One region of the Lactobacillus sp. B4005 genome, then DNA from elsewhere that is predicted to be linked to it. Evidence: riboswitches for the same ligand, from Rfam matches in the RefSeq annotation. Region 1 holds a riboswitch; each other region holds the start of a gene.
The links. Region 1 has a riboswitch for thiamine pyrophosphate ahead of thiM (hydroxyethylthiazole kinase). Riboswitches for the same ligand answer to the same signal wherever they lie in the genome.
Positions count from the first base shown of each region.

Region 2: linked by a shared signal. The riboswitch ahead of J3U73_RS06925 (ATP-binding cassette domain-containing protein) and the one ahead of thiM (hydroxyethylthiazole kinase) in region 1 are both predicted to bind thiamine pyrophosphate.
Region 3: linked by a shared signal. The riboswitch ahead of J3U73_RS00200 (ECF transporter S component) and the one ahead of thiM (hydroxyethylthiazole kinase) in region 1 are both predicted to bind thiamine pyrophosphate.

Region 1 covers NZ_JAFNOZ010000003.1:67,347-73,452, forward strand. Annotated here, with positions in the region: gene J3U73_RS07585 (LiaF transmembrane domain-containing protein) at 1-531, shown strand, start outside; gene J3U73_RS07590 (hypothetical protein) at 546-1,391, shown strand; gene thiE (thiamine phosphate synthase) at 1,505-2,161, opposite strand; gene thiD (bifunctional hydroxymethylpyrimidine kinase/phosphomethylpyrimidine kinase) at 2,171-2,980, opposite strand; gene thiM (hydroxyethylthiazole kinase) at 2,995-3,783, opposite strand; TPP riboswitch at 3,859-3,960, opposite strand; gene tenA (thiaminase II) at 4,088-4,750, shown strand; gene J3U73_RS07615 (NAD(P)-dependent alcohol dehydrogenase) at 5,486-6,106, shown strand, end outside.
Region 2 covers NZ_JAFNOZ010000002.1:518,064-524,169, forward strand. Annotated here, with positions in the region: gene J3U73_RS06910 (LemA family protein) at 1-108, shown strand, start outside; gene htpX (zinc metalloprotease HtpX) at 125-1,021, shown strand; gene J3U73_RS06920 (AraC family transcriptional regulator) at 1,079-2,017, opposite strand; TPP riboswitch at 2,185-2,275, shown strand; gene J3U73_RS06925 (ATP-binding cassette domain-containing protein) at 2,325-3,680, shown strand; gene J3U73_RS06930 (energy-coupling factor transporter transmembrane component T family protein) at 3,689-4,342, shown strand; gene J3U73_RS06935 (glycoside hydrolase family 32 protein) at 4,397-5,806, opposite strand; gene J3U73_RS06940 (LacI family DNA-binding transcriptional regulator) at 5,995-6,106, opposite strand, start outside.
Region 3 covers NZ_JAFNOZ010000001.1:14,965-21,070, forward strand. Annotated here, with positions in the region: gene hpt (hypoxanthine phosphoribosyltransferase) at 1-378, opposite strand, end outside; gene J3U73_RS00195 (M42 family metallopeptidase) at 606-1,688, shown strand; TPP riboswitch at 1,759-1,850, shown strand; gene J3U73_RS00200 (ECF transporter S component) at 1,896-2,474, shown strand; gene J3U73_RS00205 (hypothetical protein) at 2,733-2,894, opposite strand; gene J3U73_RS00210 (PTS system mannose/fructose/sorbose family transporter subunit IID) at 3,016-3,843, opposite strand; gene J3U73_RS00215 (PTS mannose/fructose/sorbose/N-acetylgalactosamine transporter subunit IIC) at 3,833-4,624, opposite strand; gene J3U73_RS00220 (PTS sugar transporter subunit IIB) at 4,640-5,098, opposite strand; gene J3U73_RS00225 (PTS sugar transporter subunit IIA) at 5,120-5,551, opposite strand; gene J3U73_RS00230 (SIS domain-containing protein) at 5,544-6,106, opposite strand, start outside.

The DNA.
Region 1 (6,106 bases):
ATTACTAAAATTGTCCCGTGGACCTTATTACTGGCTGCATGTTTGGTATATGTTGGCTTATGCCTGATTTTTGCTAAAGGTTGGCGTCGTGATACGCTATTTCGCATTAATCATCACCAGAATAAATATGACCAAATCTGGGAAGATGGTGAGTTTAAAACGACAGGTAATAACTTTTCTTCTAGAAGTAGGGATGAAAACGACCGCAATATTGTCATTAATCAGCGTTTATCTGAGGTCTCACGTTACGTTCATTCACAAAATTTAGAAAGTGTGACGATTAATTCTACTTTAGGTGAAACTAATGTTTATCTTGATTCTGCTAAGGTCGCTGGTGATACGGTGGTCATTAATCTGAATGCTTCAATGAGTGAAGTAGTAATTTATCTGCCATTATCTTGGCGAATAGAAGATCATTTAGCAGCTGTTTTTGGTGAAGTTGAAATCAATGGTACTTCTACCGGCGGTGGTCCTAAAGTGCTTTTGCAGGGATCAAGCAAATTTGGTGAAGTGACGATTAATTATGTTTAATGAGAGTTATCAAAATGAGCAAAGACCTACTTAAAAATGTAGCCGCTGATCGTATGATTAAAGAAATGATGGGTAAATTTTCCCAACATCAACAAAATTACTTTTTAGCGGGAAAAACGATTGGGACCAGCACCTATTGGATTAACGACTTTCATCCGACTGCACTTAATTTTGCTGCTTATCTTTCACCTCAAGTAGCCTTAGCTGAACAAGAACGGTTCTTTCAGCAAATGATCGAAGAACTAGAGCAAGTTGCTCGCAAAATGCAAAAGAAAGCCCTAATTACTTATGATTATGCTCCGCAACTAGTCTTTAATACTCTGGCCAAGGATAATGGCTTTCACTTAATTAGAACCACGGTTATGCCCAAGATGCCTTTATCTTCAGCTTTAGATCAGACCAAAGCTATTAAAATTGCAAGTGATTTTGAGCTGATAAGTCTGACCGCTTTGAAAAAATGTCCAGAACAATTAGCGGAATTAACGCGACAAAGTTATGCCGATTACCAAGAAAATCACCGGGCTAACCCAGTGGCTGATCTTTCTTTAGAAAAGTGGCAAGAAGTTATTTATGCCGATCAGTTGCTAGATGCGCCACTAGTTTTAAGAGTAAAAAATCAGCTTGCTGCCTACTGTTTTACCTTTGAAGATCATCCGCATGAATTAACGTGGGGCTGGATGGGAGCAGTAAAACCAGAACTACTAGATTTTTTACAACAACGGCAATTAAGCTGGGCGCAAGCAAAATATCAGACTTTAACTGGTGAATTTGACTCAACAGATAAGTTGGCAACAAGAACTTACCGTAATTATGCCTTTGAACTGTGTCCGGTCTATGAAACTTATTTAAAAAATGTGTAATAAGAATATTAGGGCTAAAGTAACATGAGATAGTAGTTAATTATTTAAAATTAAATCAATAAAAAACTCCGCTAATAAACGGAGTTTTTGTGTGCTTAAAATAGCGGGCAGCTTTAATGCTGCCAATTAGTGTTTAGCATTGCGGCCACAGTTTCTGCAATATTACTGCTTTGTGCAATCATTGAAATAACAGCGGCGCCGGCAGCTTTAGTGCCAGCAATTTGGGTTAAATCTTTTTCTGTAATACCCCCAATTGCAACAATTGGACGGTCCGTTTGTTGGACCAATTTTGTCAGTCCAGCAATTCCAATTTCTGGATCAGCATCATCTTTAGACTGAGTAGCAAAGATGGGACCACTACCGTAATAATCAATTCCGCTAATATGATCCGCAAGACTTATTTCAGCATTTGTTGAACAAGAATAACCGACAATCATTTTTCCTTGCACATCTTTTATTACCCGGGAAATATCTTCATCGTCTTGTCCAACATGAATTCCTTCGGCACCAGCCTTTTGGGCAAGTTTGACATCATCATCAACGAAGAAAGGAACATGGTATTTTTGGCAAAGTTCATGTAGCTCTTTTGCCATTGGTAAGCGGTCATCTTCGTTTAACGTTGACTTTGGTCCTTTATCACGAAACTGATAAGCAGTGATACCTGCTTTTAAAGCTTCTTCGACCAATTCAGGTAAAGTCTTTCCGGCTGGCAAGTCTTGTGTCCCGCAGACGAAATATGCGGTTAATTGTGTTGCGTTAAATTGAGCCATAATCTCCTCCTAATCTACCTTAACCCAATGATTAAGTGGTCCATGACCGTGACCAACCTGAATCGTTTGTTCAATCGCCTTGGTGACATACTGTTTGCCGATTTTAATTGCTTCACTGAGAGTATGGCCCAGAGCTAATTGAGCAGTAATGGCGGCTGCAAGAGTATCACCAGTGCCGTGAGTCCTGTTAGTGTGCGTCCGTGGACTGCTAACCCAAAAGTCGGTGCCATCTGCTAATAAAGCGTAATCGCGCACAATTTCGGCGTTAGAATGTCCGCCTTTAATAAGCACGTTTTTTACACCCATTTTTTGCAAGCTTCGTGCTAATTGGGGATATTCTTGTTCACTAGTAGCCTTAATTCCGGTAAGAGCTTCTGCTTCAGGCAAGTTAGGCGTAATGAGGTTAGCTAGCGGCAATAGCTCATTTTTAACGGTGGCAATAGCATCTTGGCTAAGAAGAGGCGCTCCGCCTTTAGCCACCATAACTGGGTCGATGGTTACCGGACCAAAGTCATATTTTTGCAGATTAAGAGCTACTTGATGGACGTGCGCTGCATCTCCCAACATCCCCGTTTTACAAGCCTTAATCTTAAAGTCTGAGGCTAATGACGCAAATTGGGCATCGACCATTTCAAGTGGTAATAAAAACGAGTCTTGGACTCCGAGCGTATTTTGGGCAGTCACAGCTACAACCACCGCTGTCCCAAAAACATGTTGCATCTGAAAAGTTTTTAGATCCGCCATAATTCCGGCTCCACCACCGGAATCAGTCCCAGCAATGGTCAAAACTTGGGGAAATGAATTTAGTTCTTCTGTCATTATTGCTAACCTCCTTAATCAAATTTAGCAATAGCTGTAATCTCGGTTTCTTTGACTTTAGCTAAATAATCCATCAAATACATGCTAAATGTGCCAGGACCTACTTCAGGATGATCATTAACGAGCAATTCTCCAGTAGCTGCAAAAACTAGGCAAGCTGTTTGCGCAGCTTCAAAAGAATTATCGCAGACGGCCGCAAAGGCGGCAACAATGCTTGAGAGCATGTCACCTGAACCAACGTGTGCCTGAAATAGCGGGGTACCATTGTAAACATGAGCGATATTTTGACCATCGCTAATCGTGTCTGTTACGCCACTGGCAATAATTGTACAATGCAATTTTTGCGCAGTTTTACGCGTAATTTCGTCAAGATCGCCACTGCCTGAACCCGCATCAATACCTTTGGCATTCCAGGCAAAACCACCTAAAGCGGCAATTTCACCAGCGTTGCCACGAATGATTGTAGCTGGGAAAGCTTCTAGCAATTTTTGTGCGGTTTGCAGGCGGTAATTGACTGCGCCAACGGCAACGGGATCAAGGACAACCGGTTTTTGAGCTTGCGCGGCAAGTAGCCCCATTTCTTTCATTTGCATAATTTGCAATTTAGTCAAAGTCCCGAGGTTAATGGCAATGCTTGATGCCATCTGAAACATTTCTTCGACCTCAGCAATTTCCTTACTCATGATGGGCGAGGCACCCAGCGCATTTAAGCCGTTAGCGACATCTTGAACGGTCACAAAATTGGCGGCATTAAGAACAATTGGATTAGTTTCACGTAATTTAGCTAACAGATCTAGTTTCATAATCTCTCCTTTAAAAATCTCCTGCGCCGATTTTAGGTCAATAAAAAAGCTTTGACATATTTGTGTCAAAGCATAAGTGGATTTTTGACACGTTCCTACGCAAGAATTAGCTTACAGGTTCAAAGGGTCTGGCTATCCGCCATCTCAGCCTTCAAAAAGGCACCCCTCGTGTTATCGGTTTCAATTATAGCGACTTTTGCTGGGCAAGACAATAACTAATTTAACCGAATTGCTGCAGTGACTCGACTAAGGTAAACTAACTACTAAGAAACACGCAACTATTAATTGGGCGAGGGAGATAATAATGACTGAATTTACAGCACAATTGCGTTATGCGGCAAAGGATCTGTGGAAAAAAAGCATGGAGCAGCCCTTTGTTAAAGAGCTGCAAAGTGGCCAATTGCCATTGGCTACTTTTCGGTTTTACTTATTGCAAGACAGGTACTATTTAGCTGAATTTAGCAAAATTCACCGGCTAATGGCAAAGAAAACTACTAGTCAAGAAGTGCAACGATTCTTGCTGGCAGGTGCCCAAGATTTGCAAGAATGTGAAATAACGATGCAACAGCATTTTTTAGCGGAATTAAAAGTCACATCCAATGAGATTAAAGAAACTGACGCAGCACCAACGGCGTATGCCTATGTCAATCATCTGTTTAAAACGCTTGAAAAAGATGGCCTTGCTCCTTGTGTCTGTGCCATTTTGCCTTGCTACTGGCTTTACCAGGAAATTGGTCAAGCATTGGCGCAAACGGGTTCACCGGTTGCACTTTACCAGAAATGGATCGAGACCTATGATAGCGACTGGTATGACGTCAATGTCAGTCGCATGTTAAAGTTGACCAATGACTTAGCTGCTCAAGCTTCAGAACGAGAGCGTGGGCAGATGCAGAAAGCCTTTGTGCGCAGCAGCTATTATGAATGCCGGTTTTGGCAAATGGCGTATGAGCAGGAGCAGTGGCAATAGCTTTTCTGACCTAAAGAATTGTTTTAATTAAAAAAGTAATTTTCAGATTTCGGAACTAATTATTTAGTAAAAAGTCTATATAAACAGTCAATACTTTTATAAAACAATTTTGCTTAACATATTATTTTTAAACTCTACAAATGCAAGCTTTGTTTTGATAAATAATGTGTCAAAGATCTTTTGCTTATTTTTTCTTTAAAATTAGTTGATTTCGACTTTTTGTTTTGACGGTTAGTTTCTCTTACCAGGTTGATATTAGTGCAAATGGCGAAACAAATAAAATTAAGCTAATAAAATTATTTAATGCCTCTAAACTCGTAGCATAATTTTTGTTCAATATTTGTAACTGTGATGAATACCCAAGTTTGCAGCCTAGAATAATGAGTAAATCATGTTTAACACCTATCTTAATATTTTTAACACTGCTATTTAGGGATTGCTAAATTAAACAATTAAACCGTGGTTTGTGCTTAAATCAACATTTTTTGCTTAAATTTTACCCTTTTTCCTAACGAGAAATATATCTCAAATATTAAAATTATATATTCTACTTTTTCTAAAAAATTACTTGCACTTTCATAAAATTCGATTGAAAAGCAATCTTTAATTGAATTTTATAATCAAAATTACTTGTTTAAATTTTTGTAAATTATATTAAAATGTAAGCGGTTATGTGATATAAGTAACATAGTAAAATAGCGAAGCTTAGTATTTTAGAATGAAGAGGTTATTACCATGAAAATCAAAGCAGCCGTTTTAAATAGATCAGATTCTGATTTGAACTTGGAAGAGGTTGTCCTAGATGACCCTAAAAGTAATGAGGTTTTAATAAAGACTGTTGCATCAGGCATATGTCATAGTGATATTGAATTTCAAAATGGTGGGTTTCCAATTCAAATGCCAGTTATTTTGGGCCATGAAGGAGCCGGAATTATTGAAAAGGTTGGAAGAAATGTAACTGATTTCAAAAAAGGCGATCACGTTGTAGTTGGCTTTGCATATGATGGAAATTGTCGATTCTGTAGAAATGGCCTGCCAGGATCATGTGTTAACTTTAACAAATTAAATACTAGTGGTGGACCAATGCTGGATGGTACCTATCGTCTGCATAAGCAGGACGGGCAAGATATAGGTGTATTTTTTGGTCAATCTTCTTTTGGGGACCATATTGTTGCCAATGTAAACAATTTGGTCAAGGTACCGAATGACTTGGATTTACGCTTAGCTGGTCCTTTAGGATGTGGCTATATGACAGGAGCCGGTACAGTTCTTAATGCTATAAAACCTGAAGTCAACTCTAACTTAGCCGTTTTAGGAACCGGTTCTGTAGGTTTAGCTGCAATTATGGGTGCTGCT
Region 2 (6,106 bases), on a different contig from region 1:
TTGTTAACTTTTCCTTCCAATATCGTTGCTAATATCCACGGATTCCGCAAAGTTGATTACTTACAAACGAGTGAAGCTGAAAAAGAAGTACCTAAAGTTAAATTTTAAGCAATAGGTCAATTTTATGTTATTTCAACAAATTGCCAGCAACAAACGCAAAACTACTGGCATCTTGATTTTATTCGTCATTATTCTCGCCTTAGTTGGTGCCGGATTAGGTTTTATCTGGGGCAATCGACCTTTATTAGGGGTTATTATTGCGCTTATTTTTAGTGCAATTTACATGTTAATTGTCTTGCCTAATCCCGCTAATATGGTTATGAGTCTAAATCATGCTCAAGAAATTCATGAACAAGATAACCCCGTTTTATGGCACATTGTTCAAGATATGGCGCTAGTCGGCAAAGTACCAATGCCACGCGTTTTTATTATCAATGATCCTAGTCCTAATGCTTTTGCAACCGGACGGGATCCAAACCATTCTGCGGTTGCTGTCACCCAGGGCTTACTTGACATGATGAATCGCGAGGAACTTGAGGGCGTTTTAGGTCACGAAATCTCACATATTAGAAATTATGATATCTTGGTTTCCACTATTGCAGCCGTACTGGTTGGTGTCATTTCATATTTATCAGGTATTGCCAGTCGCTATATTTGGTGGATTGATGATGATCGCGACAGTGATAACGATAATGGCAATACTATTGTCGTTATTTTCAAAATCGTGGCGATCATTTTTGTACTTATTTTAGGACCTATTTGTGCCAGTCTTGCTCAGATGGCTTTATCACGCAACCGTGAATATTTAGCAGATGCTTCTTCAGTTGAGTTGACCCGTAATCCTCACGGTTTGATTTCTGCTTTGACAAAAATTGACGGTTCTGACCCCATGAAAGCTGCTGATCCAAGTAGTGCTGGCATGTATATCGAAGATCCGCTACGTAAGCGGCATGGTCTTACCCACTTATTCGACAGTCACCCGCCTACAAGTGACCGAATTAAACGTTTAGAAAAAATGTAACTTAAAAAGGAGCGCTCTGCAAAATAGTCCGCTCCTTTTTTAATAAAAATATTGCTCTTACTTTAAATTGATATTGGCCTGTCTAAACAGTTCCGCACGCATTTGTACCGGCGTTTCATGGTAATATTCATTAAATTTTTTGTAAAAGAACGATTTACCGTTATAACCGACCCGCGCGATGATTTCTTTAACCGAAATGTCAGGTCGAGCAAGCAAATTGCGTGCCTCCTGCATGCGGCGTTCATCAACATGTTCAACAAAGCTCTTACCAGTTTTTTGCTTAACTAAACTGGAAAAGTAATTTGGGTTGAGTCCAAAGTGTTCTGCTGTTTCATTTAAAGTAATATCAGTATAATTTGCATCAATGTAACGCTCTAACGCCGTTTGCGCAAACTTATGTTGATTAACTGGCGCTGTTTCCAAGTCTTGATTTCTAATTGCCGTAATCACGAGTATCCGCAATTCTGCGGCAATAATACTGCGCGTAAAAAGATTGTGGTTTAAATATTCATCAATAACTTTTTTCATTAACTGACTCGGTCGCGACATTTGTGAGCAGCGCAAACTTAATAGTCTCTTAGTCTTGAGAATCTGAACAAGCTGTTCGGCTACTTTTTGTTCACGTGAATTGAGCGTTGCTTTTTCTCCCCAAAAATCCGCGCAATTAACCTTTGAACTAAATTCTAATTTGACCAAAAGATCATTTTTCCCTTGTTTTTCGACCTCATAGCCACATTTTTCTTGCAAAAACAGCAAATTACCCGCTTTTAAAGTTAAGTTTTGTCCGTTAATTTTAGTTTTTGCCATGCCTTCAGCTTCGTACAAAATTGTGGGATTGCTGGTTTGGTACCGGTGAATACCCGTATTATGATTTTCAAGGTAAACCCTAAACAGGTTAAAGGCCTTGTTTCCGGGCTTTAGCCGGACTTCATTCGTATCCGCATTAGTTGAATCCAATACACTTGCCAAATATTGTTCTAGCTTAACTGCTGCCATGATGTCACCTTCTAATTAGTAATTTATTTTCATAATTTTATTATATAGCAAAAAGCGCCGCTATTTATATGTTTTTAACATCTGTGATAGAAGTTGAGCCTTAAGTGCTATTAAGGGAGCCTAATTTGCCGCAACTAGACAAGAAAATTGCTTTTATGTATAATTGACCTGAAATATTGGGGTGCCATCTTGGCTGAGAATATACCCACTGAACCTGCTATGGATAATGCCAGCGAAGGGAAAAGTATTGAATTTTAACGTCGCCTGGCTTTTATGCCATGGCGACTTTTTTAGATTGGTTAAAAAATTGCTGAAAACTAAAAACCTTACTTTTTCATATGATGAAAAAAAGCCTATTTTGCAAGATGTTAATCTTAATATCCCGACGGACAAATTTTCCTTATTAATCGGGCCAACAGGTTGCGGTAAATCGACGCTATTAAAAATTTTAGCTGGCCTTTATCCTAAATATGCTGGTAAAGTTAGTGGAACTGTCGATCTTAATGGGCTTAAGAGTGCAATGATGTTTCAAAATGCTGGCGAACAATTCACAATGGCAACACCGCGTGAGGAGATCATTTTTGCACTTGAAAACCTGGAAATTGACCGTGAGCACTACTCAAAACGATTGCAAAAAGCAACTTCTTTTGCCCAGATCGACCAGCTGCTTGATCAAAAAATCAATACTATGTCTGGCGGTGAGCAACAACGAGTAGCCCTTGCTGTTTTAATTGCAATGGATGTCGATCTTTTTCTGCTTGATGAGCCTTTTGCCAGTTGCGACCCTGTTGCCCGCCAATTTTTAATTAAAAAGTTGGCTCATCTTCGTGATTTAGGAAAAACAATTATTCTAAGCGACCATGTTCTAGCCGATTATGAGGGTATTTGTGACTGTTTGTTTAAATTTACCGGTCACCAGGTTACTGCCTTAAGCACTGCCGAAAAAAAGCAGCTTCTTCGACAAAATGACCACCACGAGCTTTATTCTTTTGCCCTACCAACTAATGAAACAAGCTGCTTTGAACTTACTAATACCTTAATTAAGCAGAACCGGTTACTGTTAAAACAGGAGCACCTAAAGATTGTGGCAGGCAAAGCCACTTTAATTACTGGCCCTAATGGTGTGGGGAAAACATCGCTTTTCAATGCGCTAACCAAGATGCTCACATACACTGGTAGTTTGACTTACCGCCAAAAAGAAATTCGCAACTTGCGCATGCGAAAATATTTGCGTCAAGTCGGGCAGATATTTCAAAGTGCAAGTGATCAATTTATTAACGTTTCCGTTGAAGATGAACTTAACCTAAGTAAAAAAATGCGCACCAGCAACTTTTATTCCGATCAAAAAATTGCGAAAGAGGTGAAAGACCTTGATCTTGACCAGACACTAGACCAAGTCGTCTACTCACTTTCGGGCGGTCAACAAAAGAAATTACAAATTTTATTAATGCTAATTGCTGATCAAGACGTTTTATTAATTGATGAGCCCTTAAGCGGTTTAGATCACCAATCGGCACAAAAAGTAATGGGTCTGTTGCGCGAAAGCCAGGAAAAAAGGGGGCAGACACTTCTGATTATCAGCCATGAACTAACTAATTTGGCAGATTGGTGCGATTACCACCTTTTATTTGACCAGCAACAATTAACATACGTAGACAAGTGAGGCTTGTTATGAATCCCAGTTTTAAATTCATTGTCGCTTTAATTATTTCGGTTGAAATATCTTTTAAAACCAGCCTAATTACCAATGTGCTGATTATCGGCTTTTGCACGTGCTATTTGCTTTACTGCCACATGAAAGTTAAAAATCTCCTGTTAACTTTTACCGTACCATTAATTGCGGCCTTTACCGTGTTTGCCACACTCTACTGGTTTGCACCTCAGCCTAATTTAACCAACGCTTTAAGTCTTTCTAGCAGAATCTACGTTTACACGCTAACAATCTGCTGTGTCGCCCAAAAAACTAGTGCCGAAGAATTGGCACGTTCATTTGAACAGAATTTTCATTTACCTAGCAAATTCGCATACGGGGTCCTAGCAGCACTCAACATTATTCCACGCATGCAAACTGCCGTTAAACAAATTCGCACAGCGGCAATGATGCGTGGCGTTTATCTTAGTTTTTGGTCTCCCGGTCTCTATTTTAAGGCTATCCTAGTCGCGCTTAACTCGGCCGAAAACTTGGCACAGGGAATGGAATCGCACGGCTTTCGCGAAGATGCCAAGCGCTCGGTCATCGTGGCTGTTCCCGTCAAACGCAGCGATTGGTTATGGGCCGCCGGTCTTTTATTAGCCACTAACGTTGCCTTATTTACATTAAAATAATAAAAGAGCGGCAGTGATGTTTTAACCACCACTGCTGCTCTTTTTAGCTAGAGTTTATTGTGCCAAAGTATAACCTTCGACTTTTGCCTTAATTCCTTTATCAGCGCTAAAGAAGATTTGCGGTTGATTCTCGGTATAATAACGCTCTGAAAAGACCAATTCACCATCATTTAAGAAGAACTCAATCGAACTCGTATCAATGAAGATATGCAGTTTTAAGCTTGCGCTAGGCTGGAGATTACCATAGCGTTTATCATCCCCATCAGGTTTATCAGCGCGGATAACCGTTACTTGCCCAGTTTTTTTATTCCAAGTTAATGAAACCAAATCTTGCTGTTTGCTCTCAAGCGTAAAACTAATTTCATTACCCGACCAAGATGACGTATTGGCTTCAAAAAGCAGTTCACAATGTTGCGGATCCGGCGTCGTGACCTCAAGGGATGTTACCACTCCCTCTTCAGCCATAATTTTTTCAGTTCGCAAACTCATTAATTCAGTAATCGGCTTCATATACAAATGACCAGAAGCATAACTTAATTCCCGCGGAACTGTCAGCGCACCCGACCAGCCGTCGGCTTGTTCCGGGAAGTAGGCATTCCACATATCCATCCAGCCAATTAAAATCCGCCGATGATCTGGGGCAAGCATTGTTTGGACTGCATAAAAATCATGTCCATGGTCTAATTCTGTAAACGCCCCGTGAGTAAATATGTTCTGCTGATAATCCATTTTGCCACTAAAATAGCCTGTTTGAAACTCGTTTAAAAAGCGTAAACCATCGGATTCGATGCCTTGCGGCGAACACAATAAAATGTCGTGGTCTCCTAGTGTAAATAAATCGGGGCACTCCCACATAAAGCCCTCTTGCGCACTAGTTTGTGCGTTAGCAATTGGTCCCAAATATTCCCAGTCAAATAAATTTTCAGAGCGGTAAGTTAACGCCCGTCCTAAGCCATTTGCCGCCTGACTGCCTAAAATCATGTAATAATACTTGCCTTGACGCCATACCTTCGGATCACGGAAATGCTGCGTATTATCAGCTGGAGCAGCAGCAATGATTGGATTATGAGCATCTTTTTTAAAGTTAATGCCATCATCGCTATATGCAATATTTTGCGTTTCAGTAAACTGCGTATGATCATTCAGGTCATGATATTGGTGCCCTGTATAAATCAAATACAGCCGACCATCTTTCTCAATCGCACTACCTGAAAAACAAACATTTTGCTCGTCATCTGGTGCTAGGGCGATCGGTAACTCTTCCCAGTGCACTAAATCGCGACTGCGATAATGTCCCCAATGCATCGGCCCTTTTTGTGCGGAATAGGGATAATACTGGTAAAAAAGGTGGTAATAGCCTTTAAAAAACGAAAAGCCATTCGGGTCGTTCATCCATCCCCCCGGCGTAGAAACATGATACTTGAGGCGATAGCGCTCATTGGTAACTTTAACAGCTTCAGCCATTGCAAATTCCTTTCTAATCTAGCGGAATATCTTAATCACTGTCATTAAAACAGACTTTTTCATGTGATACAAACAATACAAAAGAGGCGCAGAAAAACTGTCCTCTTTTTGCTTAAGAATTATTTGTTTAATTCAATCATCAAGTTCCCGTGGCTTACCTCGGTTGCCGTATTTTTCCAAAATTTTGATCAATTGCTAGTACAAGCAATTTCTTTTTCCGGATTATTAAGACGATTGCACAATAAAACTTTATACCCCTGATTTGACAGTAAGTATTCAATGTCCTGAATCAATTCCGCA
Region 3 (6,106 bases), on a different contig from region 1:
TTTAGCGCCGCGTTTTTGGAGCAAATCCTTCATATATTTCAAGGTTAATCCGGTATCAATGATATCTTCAACGATTAAAACATCACGATCTTTGACATCTGTAGCCAAATCGGAAATGATTTTCACTTCGCCTGAAGATTCAAAACCATCACCGTAACTAGAAACGTCCATAAAATCAATTTCTTCTTTGACGTTCATTTCACGTACCAGGTCAGTTAAAAAGAAAATTGCACCCTTTAATGCACCTATAACTAATGGCTTTTTACCAGCATAGTCTTCAGTTAATTGCTTACCCAATTTGACACACATCAGGTGAATATCATCTTCGGTAAACAATTTATGATCAATAATATTATCAATATTGTCGTTTTTCGGCATTTATTTACCTTTCACTTAAAACTCAAAATTCCTAATAAAATTGATTATATCATTTTTATCGGGAAAAAGGAGCTTGTTTTGAACTTTTTTAGCCATTTTTTACCGAAATTACGGACAAAATTATCAAATTTGCCAAAAGCAGTAGGATTTTTTCAGAAATAGCTTAAATAATTGTTTTTTGCTACAATGAAATTTAAAGTTTAATAAGCGAAAGGTCAATTACAACGATGGAAAAAGAACAAGAAATAAAAATGCTCAAAGCTTTTTCGGATGCTAATTCAACTTCCGGCTTTGAAGGAGAGTTTATCAAATTATTCACTGACACAGTAAAAGATATTGCCGATATAAAAGTTGATGGTATGCTCAACGTTTATGCTGCTAAAAAAGAAAATCAAACTGGTCAGCCAATTATCCAGCTTGATGCCCATTCTGATGCTGTTGGTTTTATAACTCAGGCAGTTAGACCAAACGGAATGATTAAATTTGTTCCGCTTGGCGGCTGGGTTAAATATAATATTCCAGCTTTACGGGTAAAAATTAGAAACCGTGACGGTAAATATGTTCCTGGCGTAGTAGCAACTAAGCCACCGCACTTCATGACTAAAGAAGAACGTGACAATGTACCGGAAGTAGAAAATATGTCAGTTGATGTTGGTTCTAGTTCTCGTGAAGAAACAATTAATGATTATAAAATTGATACTGGTTGTCCCATTTTTGTTGACGTCAAGTGCGAATACAATGAAAAAACCGGTCTTTTCTTCGGTAAGGATTTTGATGACCGGTTTGGTGCAGCTGCAATGGCTGATGTTTTGGATAATCTCAACGGCGAAAAGACTGACTGTAACGTTGTAGCCGCACTTTCGAGTCAAGAAGAAGTCGGCTTACGAGGAGCGTACGTAACAGCTAGAAGTATTAAGCCAGACCTAGGGATTGTGCTTGAATCATGTCCAGCAGATGATACATTTACTCCAAAATGGCTTTCTCAAACAGGCTTAAAGCGTGGACCAATGCTGCGTGATATGGATACCTCATTTTTGCCTAATCCAAAATTCCAACAATACGCATGTGAATTAGCGGATAAAAACAATATTCCATATACTCGTTCGGTTCGGACCGGTGGCGGACAAGATGGTGCGGCAATTTACTATGAAAATGGTGCGCCAACTATTGTTATCGGAATTCCAGTGCGTTACGAGCATTCGGCATACTGCTTCAGCGCATATCAAGACTTTAAGGCCTCAGTTGACTTAACTTGTGCAATTATCCGTGATTTGACTAAAGAAAAGTTGGCTAGTTTTAGTCAGTTTTGATTAAATTGCTAGTTAATTGAATAATTTAAAATGTCTTCTTGATATTGTGTTATAATAGGCAAAAAGATAAGAAAGTCACTAGGGGTGCCACATTTAGCTGAGAAATACCCTCCGAACCTGAACAGGACAATACCTGCGTTAGGGAAGTGTTATTAAGTATATTAGAGTACTCCTACTGACTTAGAATGTTAGTTAGGAGTATTTTTTATGTTTACAAGATCATCAAAATGGAACGTTAAAGCAATTATCCTGATTGCTTTAATTGGAATTATTATGGGAGTAATCTATACTTACGGGTTTAATTGGGCTTACAATTTAATTAAGTTATTACTGCTTCCGACTGGCTTTGCTCCGGTAACAGATACTGTTTTTTCTGGATTATGGCTAATGGCAGCTCCCTTAGCGATGTATTTCGTGCCAACGGTTGGTTCAGGAACAATTGGTGAAACATTGGCAGCAGTTGTCGAAATGGCTATTGGCGGCCAATGGGGTGCAGTAACAATTTTGTCTGGTGTGATTCAAGGAGCAACTAATGAAATTGGCTTTTTTCCGCAAAAAAGTCGGTATCAAGCATTTTCTTGGCAAAGTGTACTAACAGGGGCCTTTTTTGCCGGCCTTGGTAGTTTTATTCCAACGTATTTTTTGTACGGCTGGAGTAAGTATAGCATCCAACTGCAAGTTATCATGTTTATTACTTGTATACTCTCTGCGCTTGTCTTTGACGGCGTTTTGGTAAAATTGATTACTAACTTATTTGATCAGGCCTTAAAACCAAAAATTGCTTAAATTATTGAGCTTTGAAAAAGCTATTTACTTAGACCAATAAAAACGTTGAATTTACAGATACAACGTTTTTATTTGTATATATTACAGTATTTCATCTAAGCGAGCATTCAAATCCAAATGGATCTAAAACTTTTTTTGCTTATAAAAATCATGCGCATAGTTGTGCCTAAGAGGGTAGACAAAAGTTAAAAATGATCTAAGATTAATGCTTATGACCATGAATTTAAAGAAATATTGGCACATGCGCAGTCCGAGTAATCAACTTTGGTGGGAAGAAAATAGTAAAAAGCAGACAAAACTATTTTTGAAGTGAACCCTAAAATTAGGACACTTTATATTAGCTGCAAACTTAGGACCAACTTGATAATCATGCCAAAGATGATAGATTTCAATTTTATCTTGCTTAGATAATTTAGCCATAAAATAACCCCCAAATTTGTCCTAAATTTGGGGGGTCACTTCACAATTTTCAGTGTCTTGTCTGTTTCTTTTTTGTTTAAAGAGCTAGTCTTTCCTGGACTCTTAGTAATTTATCTAAATATTAGCCGAGTAATTTGAAATATGCACCAGCTATACTTAGTAATAGCATGATTAACATAATCCATAAGGGATTCAGTTTTTTCTTTAGTAACCAATAAGTTAATCCGAATACTAACAGTACAGGAATACCTGGGAAAATTCCGTTAAGTAATGATTGAACTGTAGATCCACCCGTTTTTGTTGAACCAACTTTAAAAACGAAATTTACTTTTACCATGTCCATTGTCATTGCACCAACTACAATCATTCCCACAATTGAAGCATACTTGGTAAGTTTACTCATTAGTCCGGATTGTTCAACTTCCGAAATAACATTGGTGCCTAAGCCATACCCTAAAAAAGTACCATAATATCTAAAAAGATAATGCACTGTATTAAAAATCAAAAAGAAAAGAATTGGTCCTAATATATTTCCCTGTAATGCTAGTGGGATGCTTACCCCTGTAGCAATTACTCTAATTGTTCCCCAAAAAAAGCTATCTCCTATTCCACTAAGCGGTCCCATTAGAGCAGTTTTAACGTTTGAAATCGAGCTTTCATCAAAATCTGATTTTAAGGAGTTTTCTTCCTCCATTGCTGCAGCAATTCCCATAGGAAACGTCGAAATATATTGTGTAACGTTATACAATTCCAGATGTCTCTTCATAGCATTAGAAAAGTCTTTTTTCTGTGGATAAAGCTTTTTTAGTAATGGCATCAATGCCCAAGCAAAGCCAACATTTGCCATTCGCTCATAGTTCCATGAATGGTTTAATGGTATGCTACGCCAAAAAATCTTTTGTAAATCAGTTTTTTTAACTTTTCTTTTGTATTCAGGTCTAAAACTCATCAAATCCATCACCATTCTTTCCTGAATTATTTAAAAGCTTTCTATCTGTATCTTCTTTATCAGGGATATAAAGAAGCATGAAGGCAACGATGATAAATGAAAAAATAGCCACTTCAGTTACTGTAAATTTGGTAAATGCAATCACAAAAAAGCCTAAAAAGAAGAACAAAAAATTCTTTTTATTAATAATCATTTTTAATAGCATAGCAAATCCAAGTGCTGGTAAAATGCCAGCGGCAATGTTCATACCCGTTTGGACAAACTCTGGGATAAAGTTGAGCATTTTCTCTACTGCACCAGAACCAAAGTAAAATGCTAAAGGAATAAAAATCAGTCCTGGCCAGCTTTGAATCCAACCTGAAATTAGCATATCGATAGTAAACTTTCTGGTGTTAGCTTCGGCAGCATCTCGATCACACTTATGAATGAAAATAAGCATCACAGGTTGACCTAAAGCTGTGTTTAAGGCTAACATTAGGGTTGCAATTGGAATCCCCATTGTTAGAGCTGCTCCAACGCTTGCATTACTTTGTATTGCCAGTGCTACACCTAAAATTGTGCCTGCAACAGGATCTGGTGGATTATATGCTCCAACTGAAATTGATCCCAACATCGCCAGTTCTAAAGTTGCACCCATAATTACCCCTGAAGTCAAATCGCCCATGGCTAGACCAACCAATGGACCAAGAATTATCGGCCTTTGAATATAACTTGTACCTAAGAACCATTCACTATATCCTAAAAATGATAGTAAAAAAATTAAAAAAGTTTTTAAAATCAAGTTAATGCCTCCTATTTATTTAAATGAATGCTTTGTATCATCAGGAATCATTTGTGCAAAAACATTTACTCCGTGATTAACCATTTCTTGAATAAGAGCAGCTTCTTGATCATTAAGGTAGACGCTGTTACTAAATTTTGTTGTGTTCTTTCTAAAAGATACATTGCCTAAATTTAGTTCTTTGAAATTAGTACAATTGATTATTTTTTCTGCAATGGCAACTGTTTCGCATACAATAAGTAATGAGTATTTATCTGTAACACCACTTCTTAATTGTTCTATTGCTTCAGATGTCGTTTTAGCGACTACTTTTACTCCGCTAGGTTTCGCTAGTGCAATTGTTTGCTTTCGCATCTTATCTTTTTTTAACGTATCACTAACCAATAAAATCGCATCAATATTTAAGTTTGATGTCCATGAAACAGCAACTTGACCATGTAGCAAGCGATAATCTACTCTGATCAATTTGATCATAATAATCTTTTCCTTTCATAATTAAAATTCATCCAAATTATTTACCACTTTTTTCTTACTTAGTTCATTACAATAAATAATTCCATTTTTAGATTCGGTAATAGCCTTTTTTATCTCATTCTCTATGTTATTTCCTTTCACATTTGTAATTAAAGATAAAACTAAAGGAAGATTTATCCCAGTTATTAGATGAATGCGACAATCATTTGCAAGAATTTTCATAATGTGATTATTAACGCTACCACCAAATAAATCTGTAAGGATTATGATGCCATCAACATTTAACTGAGCCAAATAAGTATCAATTATTTGGTCAAAATTTTTACAATTTGTGGTATAAGCAGAAAAATAAGCAATATTTTTCTGTTTACCCGCAATAAATTCGATTGTTTTTTTGAATCCCGCAGCTAATTCACTATGTGTAGCAATTACAATTTCAATTTTTTTATACATCTTTTAGCACACCCTGACTGCCCATCTTTTGATGAAAAGCTGGATCTTTAGGAATACTTGGATCAATACCGCTGATTTCTGGTACCAAGGCGGCGATGACTTGAAAAACAATTGGATAAATGAAGGTTTCAAACTGTGGTAGAATGTCTAAACCATAGCTAAAAATTTTATCCTCACTCGGTCCATTACCTCTAACAAGATAAATTTTTTCGGTCCATTCGCCCAAGATCTTAACAAGAAGATTAATCTTAGGCTCAGTACCATCGTCAATGAAAAATAAGGTTGACTGATTATTAACCGCATTGTAAATACCATGAATAAACTCATTAAATTCATATCCTGTTATTGGCAGACGACAAGTTTCTAAAATTTTTAAAGTAGATTCTAATACGTCACCATATAAAGCGGCTGGGCCACTTAATCTAATATCATGTGCTCCAGAAAATTCATTCTTGTGACTGTTAACCCAATTGATCGCTTTATTTAAAGCAATTGGAAATTGATTAAGAGTAGCGTTTAAATCTTTTAAATCATTTTCAAACTGATTATTTGTAA